2 regions of the Granulicatella sp. genome follow, and region 2 is predicted to be linked to the other one. Evidence: predicted binding sites of a transcription regulator. Region 2 holds the regulator's gene; the other holds the start of a gene.

Region 1 (12,717 bases), on a different contig from region 2:
GGAAACAGGAATCATGCCATGCCCATACGCATTCGCCTTTACAACTGCATAGACTTCTTTAGAAGGAGTCAATTTAGATTTTAGTTTAGAAATATTTTGTTTAATAATCGATAAATCCACTACAACTCTCGTGTTTCGATGGATTGCTTCTAACATGATGATTCATTCCTTTTTTTAATTGGATTCAAGTACGACAACCGCGTAGGCATCATGATTGGTATGCGTAATCGATATCCACGTTTGATGAGAATAGCGTTCACATACAAGAACTGGTTTTCCTATAGCATCATTCAATACTTCAATATCTTGAAATGAAACATACTGTCCAATTCCAGTCCCAAGTGCTTTAGCATAGGCTTCTTTAGCTGCAAAGCGTCCCGCAAGGAATTCCACTTTTCGTTTAAAAGGGAGCGCATGATATCTTTCCAACTCTTTTGGGGTTAATACTTTTTCCAAAAAAGATTTAGGTTCTGCTACGATTTTTTCAATGCGTGTCAATTCTACCGCATCCATACCAAGTCCCTTAATCGCCATCCGTTTGTTGTCTCCTTCATTATGATTCATTTCTACATTTTAACAAATTTACCATCATTTGTCAGAAATTTGAACACTTCCTAAGAATTCCATAATCCTGACCACAAGACTACTTCGCCAGCTTTTAGAGAAGACTGTACATCAATAATACGTTGATTACTACTCCCCCTAAATTGTAAGGTCAAATCCTTTTTAGCTAGTTCAAATCGTCCATCTACCAAAATATCAATCAAACTTAATAATTCTAACTTATCTTCAGTTTCTTGCATCAGCTCTTCCCAAGTATATCCTGTCCAAGACCAAATATCTTTGGTATTTCCGTAAGTTTCCCGTAACGCTTTGACTAAAGGCAGACAAACTCCTGTATTCAAAAAAGGTTCTCCTCCCAGAAGCGTCAACCCTTGGCAATAAGAAGCTCCAACATCTGAAACAATTTGCTCTTCTAACTCTTTAGTATATGGTATTCCGTAATTAAAATTTTGAGCAATCACATTATAGCATCCTTCACAGGCAAAGAGGCAGCCACTCACATATAGTGAACAGCGTACCCCTTCCCCATCGACAAAATTATACGGTTTGTAACTGGCAATTTTCCCTTTGGAATATTGCTCACTCGTCCACTCCTTTGGGTTTGGATTATTCATCCTCCATCACTCCTAAAGCGTAACGTTCTTTCAGTTTCGGCATATGTTTTACACGAGAAGAAATTTCCACATGACGTCCATGTACCATTGGACGCGCTTGAGGGTTTCCAAGGTAGCCGCAAGTCCGTTTCACAACGTCACACGTTTGTGGATCATGGTTTTTACATTGCGGACATTCAAATCCTTTAGCAGTTGGCGTAAATTCACCATCGTATCCACATTTATAACAATGATCAATTGGGGTATTCGTCCCAAGATATCCCACTCTATCATATGCATAATCCCATACGGCTTCTAAGGCTTTTGGATTTTGTCGAAGGACCGGGTACTCGCAGTAATGAATAAATCCGCCCGAAGACAATACTGGATAATCTTTTTCAAAATCAATTTTTTCAAATGGTGTTGGATTTTTACGTACATCGTAGTGGAAGCTATTCGTATAATACTCTTTCTCCGTGATATCTGGCACAAAACCAAATTTTTCGATATCGAGTTTGCAGAAACGATCGGTCAAGCTTTCACTTGGAGTCGCATAAACACTGAAATGATAACCGTATTCGTCCCCCCATGCATCTGTATGTGCCTTCAGTGCTTTTACAATCTCTATAGTAAACTCCTTCGCCTCTGGATTCGTTTCCCAGTTTGGACCGAAGAATGCTGTTGCCGCTTCGTAAAGTCCAATATATCCTAAAGAAACAGTAGCACGACGATTTCTAAACAGAAGATCTACTGCTTCCCCATCCTTCAATCGTTGTCCAAATGCTCCATAGTGATAGAGTACAGGCGCATTATCTCTTTGCGCTTCCTTACAACGTTTAACACGGTATGTCAATGCGTCCTTACAGATTGCTAGTTTCTCTTCGAAAATTTCCCAGAATTTGTCAATCGAACCTTCCGCTTCTAGCGCAATTCGAGGAATATTCAGAGTAACGACCCCTAAATTCATTCGACCATCGTTCACTTCTTGCCCATTTTCATCCTTCCATCCTTGTAAGAACGAACGGCATCCCATCGGCACTTTAAAACTACCGGTTAATCTAACGATTTGATCATAGTTTAATACATCTGGATACATTCGTTTTGTTGCACATTCTAACGCTAACTGTTTTACATCATAGTTTGGATCGGTTGCCTCTAAGTTGACTCCACGTTTTAACGTGAAAACTAATTTAGGGAAAATCGCTGTTCTCTTCTCTTTGCCAATCCCTTTCATTCTTACTTGCAGGATTGCTTTTTGAATACAACGTTCAAAACGACTCGTTCCAAGTCCAAATCCTAAAGTTGTAAAAGGGGTTTGTCCTTGAGAAGTATAGAGTGTATTGATTTCATATTCTAATGACTGCATCGCGTCATAAATATCTTTTTCCGTTTTTTTCATCGCAAAAGCTTCTTGACGGTCCACTCCATCAATCCACTCCTTGGCGTCTGTTAAATGTTTTTGATAGTTTAATTCCGCATAAGGGGCCAATAATTCATCAACACGATTAGCCGAACATCCTCCATATTGGCTACTTGCGACATTCGCAATGATTTGAGCCATTTGAGCAGTTGCTGTTTGAATAGATTTTGGAGATTCTACCTCGGCATTTCCAATCTTGAATCCAAGGCCTAACATATGTTCAAAATCAATTAAGCAACAATTGGTCAGTGGCATATATGGATGATAGTCTAAATCATGATAATGAATATCCCCTTTTAAATGCGCATTGGCGACATGAGGAGGTAATAGTTTTAATCCAATAATTTTTCCAACTGTACCCGCCGTTAGATCCCTTTGCGTATTAAAAACTTTACTATCTTTATTTGCGTTTTCATTAACTACGCTTGCATCTTTATTCGTCAATCGAGACAGTGCCCATTGGAAATCTAGTTGATTTTTTCTACGTAAATCACGATCCACTCTGTATGAAATATATGCTTGTGCTAATTCAGACTCCCCATCTTCAATTAAAAAATGTTCAATAATACTTTGAATTTCATAAATTTGAATAGTCTCACTAAATCTTCTAGAAATTTCTTGAAGAACTTCGTCTACGATTCGATTCAATTCCGCTTCTCTTTTAGCATCCATTTCTCCATTTAACTCTGTTTCTGCTTTAAAGATTGCTCGTTCGATTTTCTCCTTTTGAAATTCAACTTCTCGACCATCTCTTTTAGTGACTAATAAGGTCTTCAATTCTTGTACACACATCACAATCCCTCCTTAAAACTCTTGAATCTATTTTATCATGCTGAATTTAAAAATCAACCCCTAAAACACAATATATTGTGTTTTAGAATTTTTATAATTTACAACATATAGTGTGTGGAGTTACAAAAAAACTCTCTGACACATCTGTCAGAGAGTCTGAAATTCTTTATTTTTGTGCGTTTTTAACAGCTTCGACCATCTTATCCCAAACGTTTTCCATATCTTGTACCAGTTTTAATTGTGTACGTGCGCGGTCCAAATTTTGTCCCGAACGTGTTGTTTGATAGTAGACGTCGCCATTAATGTAGTCCGTCAAGAAACGAATTCCTTGTTCCAGCGTAATCACGCGAGCTCCCCAAGGTAAGTATTCTAATTCAGCCTCTGTCAAGATTCCGTTTGTTCCTTCGATAAAGCCTTTCACATATGTTTCGTATAAGTCGAAATCGAAGTTCACTTTTGATAAATCAGGTTCGTCCTCAGCGCAGTCATTAGCACCAAAACGAATGGAATCCCCAAAGTCAAACAATACTAGCCCTGGCATTACAGTATCTAAGTCCACAATGCATAGTGGTTCTTTTGTTTGGCTATCGAACATAATATTATTTAATTTTGTATCATTATGCGTTACACGAAGAGGCAATATACCTTCATCTAACAAATCATATAGTAAGAAGCAATCTGCTTTACGATTTTGAATAAAGTCGATTTCTGCTTGAACCTCTTTTACTCTTCCTACACGATTTTCTCGGATTGCTTCTTCCAATTGACGATAACGATTCCTTGTATCGTGGAATTGTGGAATCACTTCTACTAACTGGCTTGCATCGAAATCGTTTAAGTCATAAGCAAAACGGCCGAATGCTTTTGCAGTAATATAAAATTGCTGCGGATTTTCTACTTTATCTAATGAATAACTGTTTTCCACCGAATCATAAATACGCCAGTATGATCCATTATCCAAATTTGCAGTTAAATGGCCCTCCTTGGTGCGGATAACACGGAGCGTTTCACGAGAAGCGTCACGTCCTTCAGCTTCATATTTTTCTCGAAGATAGCTTGTTACTTTCTCGATATTTTCCATTAATCCACGCACATTTGGAAAAATATTATGATTAATGGCTTGCAGTACATACTGCTTTTCTTTATTTTCATGTGTATGTGTAATTTGATAAGTTTTGTTAATTAATCCATTCCCTAAAGGTTGAATATCTACAAACTCCCCTGGTAGTTCATAATATTCATAGGCCACTTTGGCATCCTTTAATGGATTTTCTACTACTGTCATTCCTTTTTCTCCTTTAGCAATTTACAAATAATACATTCCCATTGTACCGCTTCCAAGACTAAAAAGGAAGATATAACGCGAAAAAATAATGCAGAAGAACACATAGGTTCCTCTGCATGAATCATTGATAAAAATATTATCTATTCTCCATAATCGCATCAATTAAGCCATATTCTAAAGCTTCTTGAGCAGTCATGTAGTTATCACGATCTGTATCTTTTTCGATACGTGATAATTTTTGTCCTGTTTGTTTTGCCAAGATTTTATTTAAACGTTCACGTGTTTTTAGGATTTGACGCGCTGCGATTTCGATTTCTGTTGCTTGCCCTTGCGCTCCTCCTAAAGGTTGGTGGATTAAGATTTCAGCGTTTGGTAAAGCGAATCGTTTCCCCTTCGCACCTGCTGTTAATAGGAATGATCCCATGGATGCTGCAAGTCCCATCGCAATCGTTTGAACATCAGCTTTAATGAAATTCATCGTATCGTAGATGGCTAAACCAGCTGTTACACTTCCACCTGGAGAGTTGATATACATGTAAATATCTTTCTCAGGATCTTGTGCATCTAAAAATAATAATTGCGCAATAATCGCATTTGCCATCTCATCATGAACGGGTCCGCTCACCATAATAATACGGTCTTTTAATAAACGTGAGTAAATATCATAAGCGCGTTCTCCACGAGAGGATTGCTCGATAACTGTTGGAATTAAATTCATACTACTTCCTCCAAATCTAATATTTGTTTAAGTCTACTTCAATAGTCAATAAAGGTCAATTTAAATGCTTGCTAATTGATAAATTTAAAAATCTTGTCCCAAATTTCTTTAGAAAAAATATCTAGTGGATTTTTACCTTCACCAAGAACTGCATATCCAATCATTAAACCAAGAGCAAATAAGATGAGCGCAAGCAAAAGGAAAACTAAGATGCGCAAAAGTGCAGTAAATAGTAAATATCGACTATTCTTTAATTGTTCCCTCATGATTCTTCTGTCCTTTCATCATCAATCATATGAGCGGTTGGATTCATTACGACTTTCTTCGAACTAAAAATTCTGCGAATAGCAGCAAAAATACCTCTTTCTGATTTAATTCGATTTAATAAAATTCCTGTCCCAATTGCTACGCTTTGAAGCGGATTTTCTGCAATCATCACTGGAACTTGAAGTTTTTCAGAGAGCATGCGGTCAATCCCATTAATCAATGCGCCTCCGCCTGTAACCATCACACCGCGTTCTATAATATCTCCGGCTAATTCTGGAGGAGTAGCCTCTAGAACAAGTCTTGCTTCTTCTCCAATGGTATCTAACATTTCTTTTAAGCACTGATAGATTTCATTCGTATAGATTGTCACCGTCTTTGGAAGTCCTGTCGTCATATCTCTTCCTTTGACAATCATATCAGATTCATCTTCTACTTCCACTGCACTTCCAAGAGACATTTTAATCGCTTCAGCAGTTCGTTCTCCAATAATTAATTGATACTTGTCTTTAATATATTCGGAAATGGCAAAGTCCATATTGTCCCCAGCTAATTTAATCGAGCGACTTGTCACAGTTGAGCCCATCGATAAGACGGCAATATCACTCGTTCCACCACCAATATCAATCACCATATTTCCAATTGGTGAGAAGATATCGAGTCCAACTCCAACCGCGGCCACTTTTGGTTCTTCCTCTAAATAAATATTACGTCCGCCACATTTAATCGCTGCCTGGATAATTGCTTTTTGCTCTACAGTCGTAATATTTGTTGGGGTACAAATTAAAATATCGGGTTTTGAAAACCAGCTGTTTAAGTTTAATTTTTGCATGAATAATTCTAATAATTGCTCAGTAACCGCAATATCCGCTATTACTCCACCTTTTAATGGATGATGAACATTGATTTCTTTTGGAGTACGTCCTACCATTTGATATGCTCGTTCTCCAACTGCAATCACTTCTCCAGTACGCTCATCTAAAGCAACTAACGAAGGTTCATTTAATATAATCCCGCGATCTTTTAGAAACACTAAAATGTTCGCAGTTCCTAAGTCAATACCAATGTCTCTAAGCATGAAAGTCTCCTCTCTTATAAATATTCCTTTGATTTAAATCCATTTTTAAAAAGTACTAGAATATATGAGCCTACTAAAAATGCGACTGCTAATCCTAAACTATACTGAATAACACCTAAAATTCCATATTTATCGACATTCAAGAAGAAATAAGGGAACGGTCCATCGGGGTTATTTCCAATGGGGATTCGTGTAATTAACGCAATCGCAACAGAAATAATTGCATACGCCAATGGTAAAATCGTCCATACAAATGGATCCCACCACTTATAACAATGCCCTTTATCAAATAGTGCCCAATCTAACAATGCTCCATAAGGAACAATATAATGTACTAGAAAATTTTCTATCGTCCAAAATTCTTCAGGTGTTTTTAAAGGAGCTAGCATAAAATGATACACCAGTCCGGTTAGAAGAATCGCAACTGTCATTCCACCTTTTAAGCGAATATCCCACTGACTCCAATGGCCTTCCTTACGGTATTTTAACAGTAAGGTTATTAGAAAAATAACTACTAGTAAATTAGATTGATTGGTGTAATAGCGAATAGAATGCCATCCATGGAGAAACATCTCCATTAAGAATCCCACTAAAGCACATGTAGCGATGACTCCTTTAGAAATTAAACTTAGTTTCAAAAATGTTTCTTTGTTCATTCCATTCCTCTTTCTAAAGACACTAATTCTCTTTATTATAGCATAAATGCTACAACAGTCGGTATTAATAGCATAAACAAAAAGGGCCGGCATTCGCCACCCCTTATTGGTAAACTAGATTAACTGCTTCGATGATTGATTAAATCATGCGGACTCACTACTGGAGTCGCATTCACCCACCTTGCAAAATTACGAAGTGGAATATACAGAATATAATAAATCACTATATTCAGCATTAATGTTGCCGCTAATCGTGCCACTAAGAACTCATTCAAGTCCATGCTAACAACTCCTCTTAAGGCATATACGAAGTAAACAGATACTTCTGTCAAACTTAAGAAAAACACTAATGCTATCCCTAACGTAAATGGATTTTGTAAAATATTCGTACGCACTAAACGAATTACTCGGACAATGACTGCAAATATTCCCATATAAATCCCTAGAATTCCTGCGTAATAACTATCTACTAAAAAGCCTGCAATGGTCGAAAACCAAAACATCGCCTTATGGTCAATCATAAAATTCAGCATTACAATTGCAATGATAATAATTCTTGGCGTTAAACTGTAGCCAGAACGCAGAAATAAGGTTGAAAAATGATTGGTTAATACACCATCCACTAGGAAAGCTAGAATAAAGACAAACAATACCCAATAAACTCTTCTGGAGTTACGCATTATTGCCCCTCACTTTCGCTTGTACGAATGACAACTGTTACATAACGAACATCATTCGTATCTGCCGCAGGACGAATTTTCACTTCTTTATATAAACCAAAACGATCCATTGCCACTTCTTCAACTGTTCCGATATAAAGTGAATTTGGAGAAATTCCACCTAAACCACTCGTCACAACTTTATCCCCGACTTTAATATCTTGAGTAGCTTGAATTTGGCTCATGACAAGCATATTCGACTTTTCGTCATATCCGGTAATGGTCCCGTAGATAGGTTCTTTTTCATTTTGAATCATAGCCGCAACACGAACCAAAGTATTATCAGCATTCGATAACAATGCAATCCGTGCGCTTGTAGGATTGACATCTAAAACTTTTCCTACTAAACCATTATCACTCATCACAGACATTTGAGGTTGGATTCCATCATTTGCACCTTTATTAATCGTTATTACATCACGCCAAGTATCCGGGTTTCGCGCAATTACTGTAGCGTTCACTAAAGTATAATCGTTGAGCGTATCTTGCAACTTAAGTGTTTCTTTCATCTTTTGGTTATCGCGTTTTAACTCACTCAATTGAACTTCTAATTCATGAATGGTATTGATTTTTTGTTTTAACGATTGATTTTCTTGATAGGTATTTGATAAATCATTCACACTATCGATAAAATCATTAATACTATTTGCTGGATAAGAGACTAATCTTCCAAGAATATTAGTTACATCATTAACACCTTGAGTCACGATATTACTTCCGTAAGTAAGGGAATACATGATTAATGCTACTGCAACAATGATTCCGATTACCCAACCAATTAGTTTCTTATTTGAAAAAATTGGATTCACATCATCACTCCTCTATTAAATTATTCAACGGACTCTATTTTTTCATTAATGATGGATTTGCTAAAATCGCACCTGTTCCTAGGGCAACACAGTCGAGTGGATTATTGGCCACAAAGGCTGGTACTTGTGTTTCCTTCGAAATCATCTCAGCAAGATGACGAAGCATTGCGCCTCCACCTGTTAATACGATTCCATGATCAATAACATCCGCAGAAATTTCTGGAGGTGTTTGCTCCAATACATCTTTTACTGCGTCTAAAATTTGATGAATAATTTCACTCATCGCAACTGCAATTTCTTTTGCAGGCACTTCAATAACACGTGGTAATCCCGTAACCATGTCACGACCACGTACCTGCATGTTACCTTGAGCTTTTTCGACAGAAGCAGAGCCTAATTGAATTTTTAAATCCTCTGCTGTACGTTCACCAATGAGCAGATTATAAGTTTTACGAACATGCTGGATAATAGCCTCATTGAGCTCATCTCCACCTACACGAATCGAACGGCTATTCACGATTCCTCCTAAAGAAATCGTTGCTACATCCGTTGTTCCCCCACCGATATCGACAATCATGCTTCCAGTTGGATCTGTGACAGGAAGTCCCGCTCCAACCGCAGCAGCGAATGGTTCTTCAACCACATACGCTTCTTTAGCTCCAGCATATTTTGTTGCATCTAAAACGGCTCTCTTTTCAACATCCGTAATGCCGCTTGGCACACAAATAATGACCACTGGCTTAAAGAATGAACGTCCCATAATCGACTGAATGAAATACTTCAACATTGCTGTCGTCGTATTGTAGTCAGCGATTACGCCATCTTTCATTGGTCGTAAGGCCACGATATTTTCTGGTGTTCTCCCAATCATTTCAAATGCAGATTTCCCTACTGCGATAATTTCTTCTGTAACGATATTTTTTGCAACAACGGAAGGTTCACGTGTGACAATTCCTTCATCTTCAAGATAAACAATTGTGTTAGCTGTTCCTAAATCAATTCCGATATTTTGTGCTTTAAAATTTAATGCAACCACACTGGTTCCTCCTTCGATAATTCTTCTACAGACTAAGCTGTAAGAATTCTATTCTAGTATAGCAGAATTTGGCTTTTTATTCTTGTATTTTATAGATTTTTAGGAAACTTTTTTATTTCGTAATATTAAAACGGTTTCTGTAATATTTTGGTGATATTTTTTGTGTAAAAATCTGATGAGCTTTCAGCTGGAATGGGAGAAACTAGAATATCTTTTGTGTTGTTTTGAAAGACTGCGAGCACATTCGGATATCTTCATAAGAACAACAATAGCTATACCTGAACGAGCCACTGTCTCGTTGCCTATCGAGCTTCAAACTGAGTCTAAGAAATAAATTTCCATAGTCAGTAATTCACATCGATTATGACCGCTATTGTTATTCCTATAGAATCCGAATACTCTTCGTTTTTCAACTAGCGAAATGCTATATTTCTCCCATTCCAGCGAAGGGCGCTTATGACAGAAAATTCACCAAAATTTTGAAACGGACTTACAAAATAAAAAAATTTAAGAATAAAAAAATTCTTGAAAGGGGGAACAAAAAAGCAGCTCGGTCAGAGAGCCGCTTCGATAACGAAATTGTTAACATATTCGATAACGGTAAAGAAATTAATGACTAGTAAGAAGATGCCTAAACCAATAATAAAAAATTCCATGATGTTTCTCTTCAAATTTAATTCAAGTGTACTAAAGTTACGTTGGTGCGTCAACTAAACGATCGAATAAAAATACCATATATGGTATTTTTGACCTTACTTTCTATTTTTGCGCACAAAAAAACCACCGGAAAACCGGTGGTATCATCGTTTAAACTTAAATTATAGTTTAACTACGTTAGCTGCTTGTGGTCCACGAGCGCCTTCTTCAACATCGAATTGAACTGCTTGTCCTTCTTCTAATGTTTTGAATCCTTCTGATTGGATTGCTGAGAAGTGTACGAATACATCGTTTCCACCTTCACGTTCGATAAACCCAAAACCTTTTTCTGAGTTAAACCATTTTACTGTACCTTGTTCCATGAACATTTCCTCCTTGTGCCATAGCACTTGTTATTCATATTCTTGCTAATGGTTCGAAAGGAGTAAATCTTTACACTATTTCTTTACCTAACAAAAACACAAGTTCAGTATACCATCTAAGAAACCTTTTTACAAGAGGATTTCCGAATTCGGATAGAAATTTTATGAACAAATGAGGTTTTAAGAATTTTTTCCGAATGCTTTCTATATTTTTCGTGTTTATTTTTCGTGAAATTTGAAAATCTTCATTTTCTTCAATTTTCATTTTTTGAAAATTGAAATTCTGTTCTTACAAAACTCCGAATTCTTTTAAAGAAATAAAATGATCTCCGCCTACAACAAAATGATCTAGTAGTTCAATCCCCATTAATTCACCGCAATCCATTAACCTTTTTGTAAAATCAATATCTGCTTGAGACGGTTCGGGGTTGCCACTAGGATGATTATGTCCAATGATAACACGTGCTGCTGAATATCTCACTGCCTCCCGAAAAATTTCTCTTGGATGGGCAACAGCACTATTTAATCCACCGATAAAAATCATTTTCCTCTTTATCACTTCATTCTTAGTATTTAAGTAGAGCGCTACAAGATGTTCTTGATAGGCATCTTTTAACTCTTCTACAATCCACTGCCCCGCCATTTTAGAAGATGTGATTTTTCCTAGTTTCATCTGCGAAGCTTTATTTAGTCTGGCTCCTAGTTCAATGGCCGCCTTTAGTTCAATGGCCTTCGTTCTGCCAATCCCATTTATGTGCATGAGTTCGTCCAGACTCGCCATCTTTAACGAATGTAAATCTTCAAAAGTATTCAAAACTACAATAGATAATTGTAATACATTCAAATCTTTAGAACCCGTCCTTAGTAAAATAGCTAATAATTCATGCGTTTCAAGCACTTTAGCGCCATACAGTTCGAGGCGTTCTCGTGGCATGGCGCTTAAAGGCACTTCTAATAATTTCGATTCAATCATTGTGACACTTCCCCTTTGTTTTCTCTACAAAGAGTTACGATGTCTACTCTTCTTTAGGCTTGCACTTGTTCCACCAATGACGAACTTCGGCGATAAAATAGAGAGAGCCCGTCACCCATAATTCGCTCTTGTCATCTGTCACTCTGGCAAACCGTTCGATGATGTCTTCAAAGCTTTCTTCATAGGAAATCTGAGAAGAATCTAGAACCATTTCCACGTCAGCTCTAGCAATCGACTGTCCCCTTGAAGGATGGAAACTCGTTAAGATGATGTTCACATCGGGAAGAGATTCTTGTAATCTTGCAAGCATCTGTTGACTATCCTTTCGCGTAAGCGCACTAAATAAGAGCGTCTGTTTCTTGCCAATGCGATCTGTCATGTTTTGTATGAGTCGTTCGATGGCCGGTAAATTATGAGCACCATCAATGATAATGAGTGGCGTATCTTGTAATACTTCCATGCGTCCTGGCCAAGAAACGACACGGAGGGCTGACTCGACTAATTTAGTCCGCATACTTCTTCCCGTAGCTTCCATCCACGCGCGAAATGCTCGAATCGCAACGGTCGCATTCTCCTTCTGGAAGGCTCCTTTAAGGGCTAACTGTTCCAGCGGAATCGTGAACGCTGCGTCTTGATACGAATCTTCTACCAGTGAAAAATCCTCTCCAAACGCCTGCACTGTTGCACCTTGTTTATTAGCGGTACTACGTATCACATCCATACATTCACGCGTGACTGGTCCAACAACCACTTGTTGCCCAGCCTTAATAATCCCTGCTTTTTGCGCAGTG
Region 2 (12,717 bases):
CATCAAAATCACTAAGGAAATTTGTAGAATGAAATGATTTTTTTCTTAAGTTTTGTATAAAGGCTAAATTGCACCGGTTTGGCTTTTGTGGTTTAATAGAAGAGGTTAGATGAGCAATTCATCATAATGAAGTAAAAGGAGATGGAAGAATGAGTCAATTTCCACAATTAAATGAATTAAATACAAGTAATCCACTTGTAACGGTGCATACAAATCATGGAGATTTCAAATTGGAATTATTCCCTGAAATTGCGCCTAAAACGGTAGAAAACTTTGTAACACACGCTAAAAATGGCTATTATAACGGAGTAATCTTCCACCGTGTTATTGAAGATTTCATGATTCAAGGGGGCGACCCAACTGGAACAGGGATGGGTGGCGAGTCGATTTATGGCCGTACTTTTGAGGATGAGTTTTCAAGAGAAGCGTTTAACTTATATGGAGCTCTTTCAATGGCAAATGCGGGTCCAAATACAAATGGATCACAATTTTTCATCGTTACAGCAAAACAAGTACCAGCTCAAATGTTAAAACAATTAAAAGATGGCGGTTGGCCTGAAGAAATCGTTGAAGAATATGCTAAAATTGGTGGTACACCATGGTTAGATCATCGTCATACTGTCTTTGGTCGCGTTGTTGAAGGAATGGATACCGTTCTTAAAATTGAGGGCGTTAAAAGAAATGGACAAGATCGTCCACTTGAAGATGTTGTGATTGAATCCATGGAAGTTAACGCGTAGGGAGGTCCTATGAATAAAACTTTTAGAATTGGTGACATTGTTACTGCAAAAGTAACAGGTGTACAAAATTACGGAGTTTTCTTAGAGCTAGACGAAGATACGCAAGGATTGATTCATATTTCTGAGTGTAAGCATGGATATATGGATAATGTGCATGATTTTGTGAAAGTAGGACAGGAAGTGACAGCGAAAGTCATTGACGTCGATGAATTCTCAAATAAGATTAGTTTATCGATTCGAGCACTTGAAAAATTAGATGTACCGGACTTTCCACAGCGCATTAAGAAAAATCGTAAACGTTACACTCCATCGATTGGTTTTTCTAGCTTAGCCAAGAAACTACCAATATGGATTGAAGAAGCTCAAGAAAAATTTGTAAAAGATAAAAATAAGAGTTAATAGATTCGTTTTTTTAACAATCTGTTTGACGAATATAAAAAATTTTAAGGAGGCATTCAAATGGGACATATTTCATTTGATTATTCAAAAGCATTAGGTTTCTTTAATCAAGAAGAAATCGATCACTTGCAATCTACTGTGACTGCATTAGATAAAGACTTGAGAGAAGGATTAGGAGCAGGAAACGACTTCACAGGTTGGATTAACTTACCTCGCGACTATGACAAAGAAGAATTTGCTCGTATTAAAGCAGCTGCTAAAAAGATTCAAGAAGAATCTGAAGTATTAGTGGTGATTGGTATCGGTGGTTCATACTTAGGAGCTCGCGCAGCGATTGATTTCTTAAATCACGCTTTCTATAACTACTTACCAAGTGACAAACGTAAAACTCCTCAAGTATTATTTGCAGGAAACAGCATTAGCTCAACTTACTTACAAGGGTTACTCGACTTAATTGGAGATCGTGATTTCTCAGTGAACGTCATTTCTAAATCTGGTACAACTACAGAACCAGCGATTGCTTTCCGTGTATTTAAAGATTTATTAATTAAGAAATATGGTAAAGAAGAAGCTGTAAATCGTATTTACGCTACAACTGACCGCGCTCGTGGAGCATTAAAATCTGAAGCAGATGTGGAAGGATACCAAACATTTGTAATTCCTGATGATGTCGGTGGACGTTTTACAGTGTTAACAGCTGTAGGCTTACTTCCAATCGCAGTTACTGGTGCAGATGTAGATGCATTAATGCAAGGAGCTGAAGATGCACGTGTGGCATATAGCTCACCAAACTTAAAAGAAAACGAAGCTTACCAATACGCTGTAGCACGTAATGTGTTATACCGAAAAGGAAAAGTGACTGAGTTACTCATTAACTACGAACCAACATTACAATACTTCTCTGAATGGTGGAAACAATTATTTGGTGAATCTGAAGGGAAAGACTTCAAAGGAATTTATCCTTCAAGTGCAAACTTCTCAACGGATTTACACTCACTAGGACAATACATCCAAGAAGGTCGTCGTAACATCTTCGAAACAGTAATCAAAGTGGGCAAACCAAATGAAGAAGTAACAATTCCTGAAACAGAAGAAGATTTAGATGGATTAGGATACTTACAAGGAAAAACAATGGACTTCGTCAATACAAAAGCTTTCCAAGGAACATTACTAGCGCATACAGATGGTCAAGTTCCAAACTTTGTAGTGAACATTCCTGATATGTCAGCTTACACATTAGGACATTTAATCTACTTCTTCGAAATCGCAGTTGGAATTTCTGGTTACTTAAATGGTGTAAATCCATTTGACCAACCAGGGGTAGAAGCATACAAGAAAAACATGTTTGCTTTACTTGGAAAACCAGGATTCGAAGACTTAGCAAAAGAATTAAACGAACGTCTATAATAGACATACCGCATTCTCCAAGCGAGGGTGCGGTTTTTTGTATCTTTTCAAGTTTTGACGTGAAAAGAACTTGCGACAATGGCCGTTTTGAACTAACATAGGTTTTACAAGAACTATTGGAGGGAAAAGATGAGAGTAATCGGATTAACAGGTGGGATTGCTAGTGGGAAATCAACCGTTTCGAATATATTTAAAAAAGTTGGCGTTCCGATTATCGATGCAGATGTCGTCGCAAGAAAAGTTGTTGAAAAAGATTCAGTAGGACTGATATCTCTTACAAAACGATTCGGGAACTCTATTTTACTAGACGATGGTTCATTAGACAGAACGCAATTAGGCAGAAAAATGTTCAGTGATGCTTCTGTTTTGAAGGAGGTCAACGACTTGCTTCAACCTCTGATTAGAACGGAAATTGAACTTCAAATACAAGAGGCAAAAAAACAAAACCACCCGCTCATTATTCTAGATATCCCGCTGTTATTTGAGATGCATTATGAGACTCTCTGTGATGACATAATCGTAGTGGCTGTTTCAGTGGAAACTCAGATTCAACGCCTAAAAAATCGCAATGGATTATCTAAAGAGGAAGCTCTAAAGAGAATAGAATCTCAAATGACTTTAGAAGAAAAGGTTCAAAAGGCGGATATTGTTTGGACTAATGAAGGGTCCATTGAAGAATTAGAAGCTAGAGTTCATCAGTGGCTACTCGAAAATTTCCGACAAAAATGATATAATTAATCGAATAAGCACAATAAGGAGAGGTGTTTTTTATGCAATGTCCAAAATGTAAAAATAATGGTTCTCGTGTAGTAGATAGTCGTCCAGCAGATGATGGACGTTCGATTCGTAGAAGAAGAGAGTGTGAAGAATGTGGCTACCGCTTTACGACTTTTGAACGTTTAGAAAAAGCACCATTACTCGTCATCAAAAGAAATGGCAATCGTGAAGAATTTAGTCGTGAAAAATTATTAAATGGATTAGTTCGTTCAGCTGAAAAACGTCCTGTTTCGTTGGGACAGTTAGAAACCATTGTTAATGAAATTGAACGTTCGATTAACCAAGAAGGGGAAAATGAAGTATCCAGCACTTTAATTGGGGAAATGGTCATGGATCATTTATCTAAAATTGACGATATTGCTTATATTCGTTTTGCCAGCGTGTACCGTCAGTTTACAGACCGAAAAATGTTCTTAAAAGAATTAGAACGTATGTCTTTTGAAATGGACAATAAAGATTAAAGAAAGGAATTGAAGGAATGCAGTCAAAAGAATTTCCGTGGTCCAAATATAAACCAATGGACGGAATTTTAGTCATTCAACCCGTTTGGATTACTGAAAGAGAAATACAATTTTTAATGCAATTATATGCTCCGTTTATTGGAAAAGAAGCCACACTTTTGTATGCTACTTTATACGGTGAATTATCTCCATCTGCCTATCAGAGCGAAGTATTTTCAATTTCTGAATTACTATCCATGACAAATTTAGGGATGCCAGACTTTCATTTAGCTAAATCTAGACTAGAAGGCATAGGACTTTTGAAGTCATATCATAAAGAACCTACTGCTTCTCGTCCTCAAACCTATACGATGGAATTGATAGCGCCAACTTCTCCAAGACTCTTTTTTAAAGATGCGCTTCTGTCCACTTTATTATTGAATCAGGTGGGAAATCATCGGTTTGAAAAACTGAAGCAGAGATTTTTAGCTACTAATGTAGGAGATTTAGGAGATTCAACAAGCGCTCAATTTGAAGAAGTGTACCGCCTTCCGTACAATATGGAGTCTTATACCAGAAATCTCTCTCAAGAAAAAAGAATGGTGATGGATGTAAAACAACAATCGCCAATGGAATTTTCATCTGAAGTCGATTGGGACTTGATTGAAGGACTGTTGAAGACGGAATTTGTTGATTTGGATTCTTTAACAAAGGAAGTCAAAAGAATCGTTGATGTATTGTATAAAGCGTATGGCTTTTCTGAATCAGAAATCGCTCAATTCCTAGTGATTGCATCAGATTTATCGACTAAAGTGATTGATGAAGAATTCTTACTGAAACTAGGTCAAGAAGCTGCTCAAAATAAAGTGAACCTAATGAGAGAGAAGGAAAATCATTCTGTCACAGAAGAAATGAAAGAAAAATCTGAAAAGCCTGAGGAAGTCTCTTCGGTAGAAGATGATGCAATCGGGATGTTAATTCAAGCTTCAAAAGAATTATCCCCCATTGATTTTGTCTCAAGTATAAAGACGCAGAAAAAAGGGTATGTTTCTAAAGCGGAGAGACAATTAATTTTTGATCTTGTCTCTGTGAGTGGTCTGCCAAATGAAGTGTTGAATATTTTATTCCACTATACGCTAGTTCAGTTGGATCATGCGACGCTTGCAAGGAACTTTGTAGATGCGATTGCTAACGACTGGGCAACCAAAGGGATTCAAAGCGCTAAAGAGGCGATAGATGCTGTAAGGAACCGTGATTTACAAAGAGAGGTTAAGCGGAAACAGCAATTGCATAATGCGGGTAAGAATAACTACAGAAAAAATAGTGGTTATCAAGAGCAATTACCAGAGTGGGCGAAAGAGTCCAAGTCAAAGGAAAAACAAACGCCTGCACCAAGTAAGAGCCAACCAGAACAAGTTTCAAATCATTTGGCCGATCAAATTGCAAAATTAAAAACGAGTCAACAAAAAGAACAACAATAATGGAGGTGACCACAATGGAAGGTTTTAAAGGATTATTAAATCAAAGAGAGGCGGATCAAAGGATTCCTAATTTAAAAGCCATCGAAGAAAAAATATTCTCTGATGAAGAAGTTCAATCGTTTTTAGATTGTCATAAAAATGAATTAGATCCGCAAGCCGTTCGTAAAGGAACCTCTGCGTTGTTAGAATTCATTATGGAAAGAGATGCCAGAAAAAATCACCAAGCCGTAAAAGCTCCAGGGTTAGAACCGTCACTTGAAGTGCATAATGGTTTTATTTTAGTCAACTATAGTCGCACAGAAGAAGCGATTCGCCAGGAAAGAGAACGCAAACGTAAAAGATTGATTCACTCGATTAATATGCCGAAGAATATTGCAGAAGCACGTTTCTCAGATACGGCGCTTACGCAAGAACGACAAGAGGTCATTGGAGAATTATTGAAATTCATCGAAGGATACAAACCAGAGGATACCCATTATCAAAAAGGTTTATACTTAGCAGGACCTTTTGGAGTTGGAAAGACTTATATGATGGGGGCATTAGCGAATGAGTTGTCTGAACATGGGATTGAAACGACTTTAGTCAATGTTCCAACTTATAGTTCGGAAATTAAACAGGCGATTGCGACAAATTCGGTTGAATCAAAACTAATGACGATTAAAAACACACCTATTTTAGTTTTAGATGATATCGGTGCCGAAATGAATAGTGCATGGTTTAGAGATGAAGTATTGATGGTGATTTTACAGCATCGTATGTTGCAAGAATTACCAACGTTTTTCACATCGAACTTCACGATTGATGAATTAGAAGTCCACTTTGCGCATTCAAACAAAGGAGACCAAGAACTTCTTAAAGCAAAACGTTTAATAGAACGGATTCGTTTCTTAGCAAAAGAGTATTTTGTAGATGGTATTAACCACAGAAATCCATCTTAACTAAAATGCTTGAAAATAAAATAGATTAGTGGTTAAATACTAATGAACTAAATATTTTGAAAATGATGAAAAAGACAAGAAACTATCTCTTGGTTACATTTTAGAGAAAAGTGGGTTGGTGCAACACTTTGTCCGGAATAGTTTTACCACTTTTGAATCCTTACTTGAAATGAGTAGAGTAAGGCGTATCGGAGCGTTAGTCCGTTTAAGGTTTGTCAATGAGAGACAAATGAATTTGGGTGGAACCACGTAGAGAATGACGTCCCATAGTTTGCAGTAGCAGACTATGGGGTTTTTTGTTTGGTTTAGAATTTTCAAAAGGAAAGAAGGAAGAAAATGTCAATGATTAAAATTACTTTTCCGGATAGTGCAGTTAAAGAGTTTCCAAAAGGAATTACAGTAAAAGAAGTTGCAGAAAGCATTAGTAAAAGCTTAGCTAAAAAAGCATTAGCAGGTAAAGTGAACGGAGAATTAGTAGACTTCGATCGCGCTATCGAAGAAGATGCTTCTATCGAAATCGTTACACCAGATCACGAAGATGCATTAGGAATCTTACGTCACTCAACAGCACACTTATTAGCACATGCATTAACTCGTTTATACCCAGGAATTCACTTTGGGGTAGGACCAGCGATTGAAACAGGATTCTACTACGATACTGATATGCCAAATCAATTAACAGAAGATGCTCTCCCAGAAGTGGAAGCTGAAATGATGAAAATCGTTAAAGAAAACTACCCAATCGTTCGCCGTGAAGTAAGCCGTAAGGAAGCACTAGAAATCTTCGCAAATGACCCTTATAAAGTAGAGTTAATTAATGGTTTAGCTGAAGGCGAAACAATCACTGTTTACCAACAAGAAGATTTCGTTGACTTATGTCGTGGTATCCACGTTCCTTCAACAGGACGTATTCAAGTCTTCAAATTATTATCACTTGCAGGAGCTTACTGGAGAGGTGACTCTAACAACAAGATGATGCAACGTGTTTACGGTACAGCATTCTTCGATAAAGCAGACTTAAAAGAATTCTTGAAGATGCGTGAAGAAGCCAAAGAACGTGATCACCGTAAACTAGGGAAAGAATTAGACTTATTTATGATTAGCCAAGAAGTTGGTTCAGGATTACCATTCTGGTTACCAAAAGGGGCTACAATCCGTCGAACAATTGAACGTTACATTGTGGATAAAGAAATCAGCCTTGGATACCAACACGTGTACACTCCAGTTATGGCTGATGTAGGTCTTTACAAAACTTCAGGTCACTGGGCTCACTATCAAGAAGATATGTTCCCACCAATGGACATGGGTGATGGCGAATTATTAGTATTACGTCCAATGAACTGTCCTCACCACATGATGGTTTATAAAAACCACATCCACAGCTACCGTGAATTACCAATTCGTATTGCTGAATTAGGAATGATGCACCGTTATGAAAAATCAGGTGCACTATCCGGTTTACAACGTGTACGTGAAATGACTCTTAACGATGGACATACATTCGTTCGTCCAGACCAAATTAAAGACGAATTCAAACGTATCTTAGACTTAATACGCGAAGTATATAGTGACTTCAACGTTAAAGACTACCGTTTCCGTTTAAGCTATCGTGATCCTGAAGATAAACATAAATACTTCGATGATGATGAAATGTGGAACAAAGCAGAAACAATGTTAAAAGAAGCAATGGATGAAATGGGATTAGAATACTTCGAAGCTATCGGCGAAGCAGCATTCTACGGTCCTAAATTAGATATTCAATTCCGTACAGCAATGGGATTAGAAGAGACAATGTCTACAATCCAATTAGACTTCTTATTACCAGAACGCTTCGACTTAACCTATGTTGGGGAAGATGGAGATAACACTCACCGTCCAGTGGTTATCCATCGTGGGGTTGTTTCAACTGCAGAACGTTTCGTAGCGTACTTAATCGAAGAATATAAAGGAGCGTTCCCGACATGGTTAGCTCCAGTTCAAGCAACAATCATTCCTGTAAGTGTGGAACATCATTATGATGCTGCACGTGAGTTAAAAGAAAAAATGGCTCGTTTAGGATTACGTGTTGAATTAGACGATCGTAATGAGAAGATGGGTTACAAGATTCGTGCATCTCAAACTCAAAAGATTCCTTATCAATTAGTAATTGGGGACAAAGAGGTTGAAGAAGGTACAGTAACAGTTCGTCGTTATGGTTCTAAAGAAACTAAATCAATGACTGTAGAAGCATATCTAGAGTTAGTACAACGTGAGATTGCAAACTTCTCTCGTCCGCTTGAAGACTAATTTTTCAAAGGCTCGTAGCAATACGAGTCTTTTTTGTGCTTAAATATAAATATAAAACCGAAGGTTTTGATTTATGGCTGGATGGTTTAAGAAGAATCTGATCGCTACTTAATAAAATATAAGGGATTTGTCTTTTTATAGTGGTCTCGTTCTTTCGAATCAATGCGGATGTTTTCATAAAAGTTGTAATGGGATACCGGTTCGAGCCTTAGGTCTCTCACCTACAAAGCCTCAAAAGCAGGAGTAAGGAATAAATTCCTAACTCCCGCTAATTCGTTTTGATATCATTCCCCATTACTACTTTTATGAAAACATCCGCATGATTCTTCAGAACGCGTTTAAAAATTTTATTCGTATATTTTATAAAGTGAACGCTGCTTCTTAAACCGCCATAAATCAAAATGCGGATAAAAAAGACGAGTCTTGCGAAAAATTAGTTATCGCTAAAATTGGAGCGTCCGTGAGTGCTTATTTTATGTAGCGTCCGTTGCTGCTTTTTTATGGAGTGTCCGCTGGAGTTTCTGAAACCGAAATAGCGGGAGTGGATGTTTGACAAATTTAGGTTGCAAAGTTAAGATAAATGTATTGGTAGATCTCTCCGCGTGTGGAGGGACTTTTTTTATGCGTATATATAACTGATTGAAAAGGAGAGTTTGAATGGTAGTTGAAGAAAAACAAAATCCGTTAGGGGTTGAAAAAATTACTACATTGGTTCGGAAAATGGCGATTCCTGCGATTGTCGCGAATGTGGTAAACGCCCTCTATAATATCGTTGACCAAGTATTTATTGGACAAGGGGTAGGGTATTTAGGGAATGCGGCTACAAATATTGCTTTTCCAATTACGACAATCTGTATGGCGATTGGATTAATGGTAGGAATTGGTGCAGCTTCGAACTTTAACTTGGCGCTAGGACGAAAGGAAGATAAACATGCGCGTGAAGTGACAGGAACGGCAGTTGTGTTACTTTTAACAGCTGGATTAATGATTATGAGCATTGTACTCTTGTTCTTGCAACCTTTACTGAATTTATTTGGTGCAACCGATCAAATTTTAGGGTATGCCAGTGAATATGCTGGCATTACAGCGCTCGGGATTCCATTCTTTATGTTTTCAATTGGGTTTAATCCACTCGTTCGTGCAGATGGTAGAGCTACTTATTCGATGATGGCGATTATTATAGGAGCGTTGTTAAATACAGTGTTAGATCCTTTATTTATTTTTGGATTTAATATGGGGATTGCTGGAGCTGCCTGGGCAACGGTCATCAGTCAAATTGTCTCAGCACTCGTATTAGTGGCGTACATTCCACGGTTTAGATCGGTTCATTTTGAGAAAAGCGATTTTAAATTATCCTTTGAAGATGTAAAAGTCATTGCGTCCCTTGGGTTAACATCGTTCATCTTCCAAATATCTGCGACCATCGTCCAAATCACATCGAACAACTTACTTCGTACGTATGGTGCACAATCAGTTTACGGTAGTGATATTCCGATTGCAGTCGGGGGTGTTGTAAGTAAAATTTTCGTTATTTTCATTGCTGTTGTGATCGGGTTAAATCAAGGAGCACAACCGATTTTAGGATTTAACTATGGTGCAAAGAAATATTCACGTGTCCATGAAACAATGAACTTGCTATTAAAAGTGACTTTGATTTTATCGACAATACTATGGATACTATTCGAAGTTTTCCCACTCCAACTCATTCAAATGTTTGGTAGCGGGGACGCTCTCTACTATGAATTTGGCGTTCGATATGCGCGTGCTTACTTATTCTTCACTTTCATTAATGGGATAACCATTATTGTGACAACATTTTTCCCAGCGATTGGAAAAGCGAAATTAGGGGCGATTTTATCTCTTACACGTCAATTATTTGTTCTCCTTCCAGTGATGCTACTCCTTTCAACATTGTTCGGAGTCGATGGACTTATTTTCTCAGGACCTGTTTCAGATTTTATTTCATTCATAATTTGTATCACAGTTTATCTCAACCAAATGCGCAAAATTCCAAAGGCGGACGAACTTTTGGTATAATGGTGAAAGGTAACGGAAGGGGTATGATGTATGGAATGGTCTAAATTATTATCAACAAAACGTATTTCTGGGAAAAAAGCAACTCATCGCAATGAATTTGATGATGATTACAAGCGCATTGTAACGAGTCCGGCTTTTAGACGTTTGCAAGATAAAACGCAAGTATTTCCTTTAGAAAGACTTGATTTTATCCATACGAGACTGACGCACTCATTAGAAGTTGCTATGGTGGCGAGGTCCTTGGCTAAAGAAATTGTGATTCTTTTACAGGAAGAAGTTAAAAAGCAACCTGATAGCAGTCGTCAAGAAATGATTGATAGACAAGAAGATGTCTTGAAAATTGTTGAATGTGCGAGTTTAGTTCATGATTTAGGAAACCCTCCGTACGGACATTTTGGAGAAGATATTATCCGTCAATGGTTTAAGAAAAATCTTCCTAATATCTTGAGAGAACGAAGTGATGTTGCGGATGAGTTTTTATCAAGTCCATATGTAAATGATTTTTATCGTTTTGAAGGGAATGCTCAATCCCTACGTATTGTTTCGAAACTTCATGATTTCAAAGGAAAATTTGAAGGTTTGGATTTAACAGTGGCTACTTTAAATACGATTTTAAAATATACTTACCCCTCTTCTTATAAAAAAACAAAGGAAATAACTTCTAAGAAAGTTGGGTATTTCTATTCAGAAGAAGATGCGTTTAAAACAGTGACGGAAATTACGGGAACAGGCACTAATCGACATCCACTGACCTTTATTTTAGAAGCAGCAGATGACATTGCATATTTGGTTGCAGATATGGAAGATGCGATTGGGAAAGGCGTGATTTCTTTTAGAGATGTGCGAGAATTTCTACTAGCTAATTTGAGTAATGATGCATATAACGCACCACATTCCGTTCATACTCGTGAAATATTAACGACTATCGATGAAGAAGTTTTCAGTGTGAATCGTTTCTTTGTGGATTTACGAGATAAATTAATCGATGGAGCACGTCATAATTTTGTGAATCATTATGATGAAATTATGGAAGGAACGTTTAACCAAGATTTATTCAAAAATTCTTGGGCTGAAGATTTATATTTCATCCTTCGAAAACTTTCTGAAGAACAAATTTATGATCATAAAGGGATTTTGAGACTAGAAATTGCAGGCTATACGACGTTGACCTATTTATTAGATAGTTTCGTGCCTTCTTTAGTTGCGTATGACACAAATCGCCAATTAGACTATGTAGAATTGAAGAAGATTGGTATCATTTCTGAAAGTCAGAGACGCTCGTATCATTATTTTGCTAAAGGAAAGAGTGAAGTAGAAAAATTATACTTACGTCTTCTTTTAGCAACAGACTTTATCTCAGGGATGACAGATAGTTATTCACATCGCCTCTATTTAGACATGGTTGGAATCTAAATCAGCATAAAAGACCATATATGGTCTTTTTCGGCTCAATATAAAAAAGAGTACCGCTAATGAAATTGCTTCATTAGCGGTTTTTGATTGCTTTCATTAATTAAATGAGGGTCGTTTTTTCTCCACAGGGATACTAATTTCAACAAAGTTATCTGCATGGATAATATCAAGGCCGTCAGGTTCCATATGGAACAAACGATGAACGACAAATTCAATTTCAACATCTTTAATGCGTCTTTTTTTATTTAAGATGACAATATCACGGTGAGTGGCAGCGTCAGCATAGAAAACAGTTGTTTGGCCAAGAGAGTATATTTTGATATAGAAAGCATCCGTGTTAGCTAACTGTTCATTGACAAGTTGAGAGTGAGAATTAGTAATATCGATAAGTTTCATTTTAGACACAGCCTCCTTTATTTATGTCGAATATTAATATTATTATACAGCGTTTTTAATATTATTTCATCTCTCTTTTTTTGAAAATTTAATTTTTTTGAAAAAGGATGAATAGCTTGCTCTCAGTAAGATGAAAGTGCTTTTAAAAAATATATTGAAATAGTTGTTAAAATCGAAAAAAAATGGTAACCTTATTAAATGAAAGGGTTGTATTTTTGAGGACTACATGCTCTCGAATGTACATTTCTTAAAACAAAATTTACTTTCAAAGGAGACTTTCAATATGGAAAAGAAAGAATATCATGTAATCGCAGAAACAGGAATCCACGCTCGCCCAGCAACTTTATTAGTTCAAACAGCAAGCAAATATAGTTCAGATATCCAATTAGAATACAAAGGAAAA

Evidence for each region. Region 2 encodes NrdR, which represses ribonucleotide reductase genes. Its sites were predicted from a motif close to ACACNATATATNGTGT; they were not measured.
Region 1: the regulator NrdR is predicted to act here: its motif matches at 3,435-3,450, upstream of nrdD (anaerobic ribonucleoside-triphosphate reductase).

Annotation. Positions count from the first base shown of each region.
Region 1 is NZ_DBHISP010000007.1:51,507-64,223, forward strand. Features, by position in the region: gene alr (alanine racemase) at 1-156, opposite strand, end outside; gene acpS (holo-ACP synthase) at 175-564, opposite strand; gene nrdG (anaerobic ribonucleoside-triphosphate reductase activating protein) at 615-1,178, opposite strand; gene nrdD (anaerobic ribonucleoside-triphosphate reductase) at 1,171-3,369, opposite strand; gene ACO5V7_RS05155 (phosphotransferase enzyme family protein) at 3,536-4,654, opposite strand; gene clpP (ATP-dependent Clp endopeptidase proteolytic subunit ClpP) at 4,791-5,372, opposite strand; gene ACO5V7_RS05165 (DNA-directed RNA polymerase subunit beta) at 5,444-5,638, opposite strand; gene mreB (rod shape-determining protein MreB) at 5,635-6,714, opposite strand; gene ACO5V7_RS05175 (Pr6Pr family membrane protein) at 6,729-7,370, opposite strand; gene mreD (rod shape-determining protein MreD) at 7,490-8,050, opposite strand; gene mreC (rod shape-determining protein MreC) at 8,050-8,898, opposite strand; gene ACO5V7_RS05190 (rod shape-determining protein) at 8,933-9,934, opposite strand; gene ACO5V7_RS05195 (cold-shock protein) at 10,753-10,953, opposite strand; gene radC (RadC family protein) at 11,243-11,926, opposite strand; gene ACO5V7_RS05205 (bifunctional folylpolyglutamate synthase/dihydrofolate synthase) at 11,970-12,717, opposite strand, start outside.
Region 2 is NZ_DBHISP010000002.1:138,589-151,305, reverse strand. Features, by position in the region: gene ACO5V7_RS02065 (peptidylprolyl isomerase) at 150-740, shown strand; gene ACO5V7_RS02060 (CvfD/Ygs/GSP13 family RNA-binding post-transcriptional regulator) at 750-1,139, shown strand; gene ACO5V7_RS02055 (glucose-6-phosphate isomerase) at 1,200-2,546, shown strand; gene coaE (dephospho-CoA kinase) at 2,676-3,275, shown strand; gene nrdR (transcriptional regulator NrdR) at 3,317-3,784, shown strand; gene ACO5V7_RS02040 (DnaD domain protein) at 3,802-5,244, shown strand; gene dnaI (primosomal protein DnaI) at 5,259-6,182, shown strand; T-box leader at 6,239-6,452, shown strand; gene thrS (threonine--tRNA ligase) at 6,525-8,468, shown strand; gene ACO5V7_RS02025 (MATE family efflux transporter) at 9,126-10,505, shown strand; gene ACO5V7_RS02020 (deoxyguanosinetriphosphate triphosphohydrolase) at 10,536-11,918, shown strand; gene ACO5V7_RS02015 (DUF1827 family protein) at 12,015-12,314, opposite strand; gene ACO5V7_RS02010 (phosphocarrier protein HPr) at 12,598-12,717, shown strand, end outside.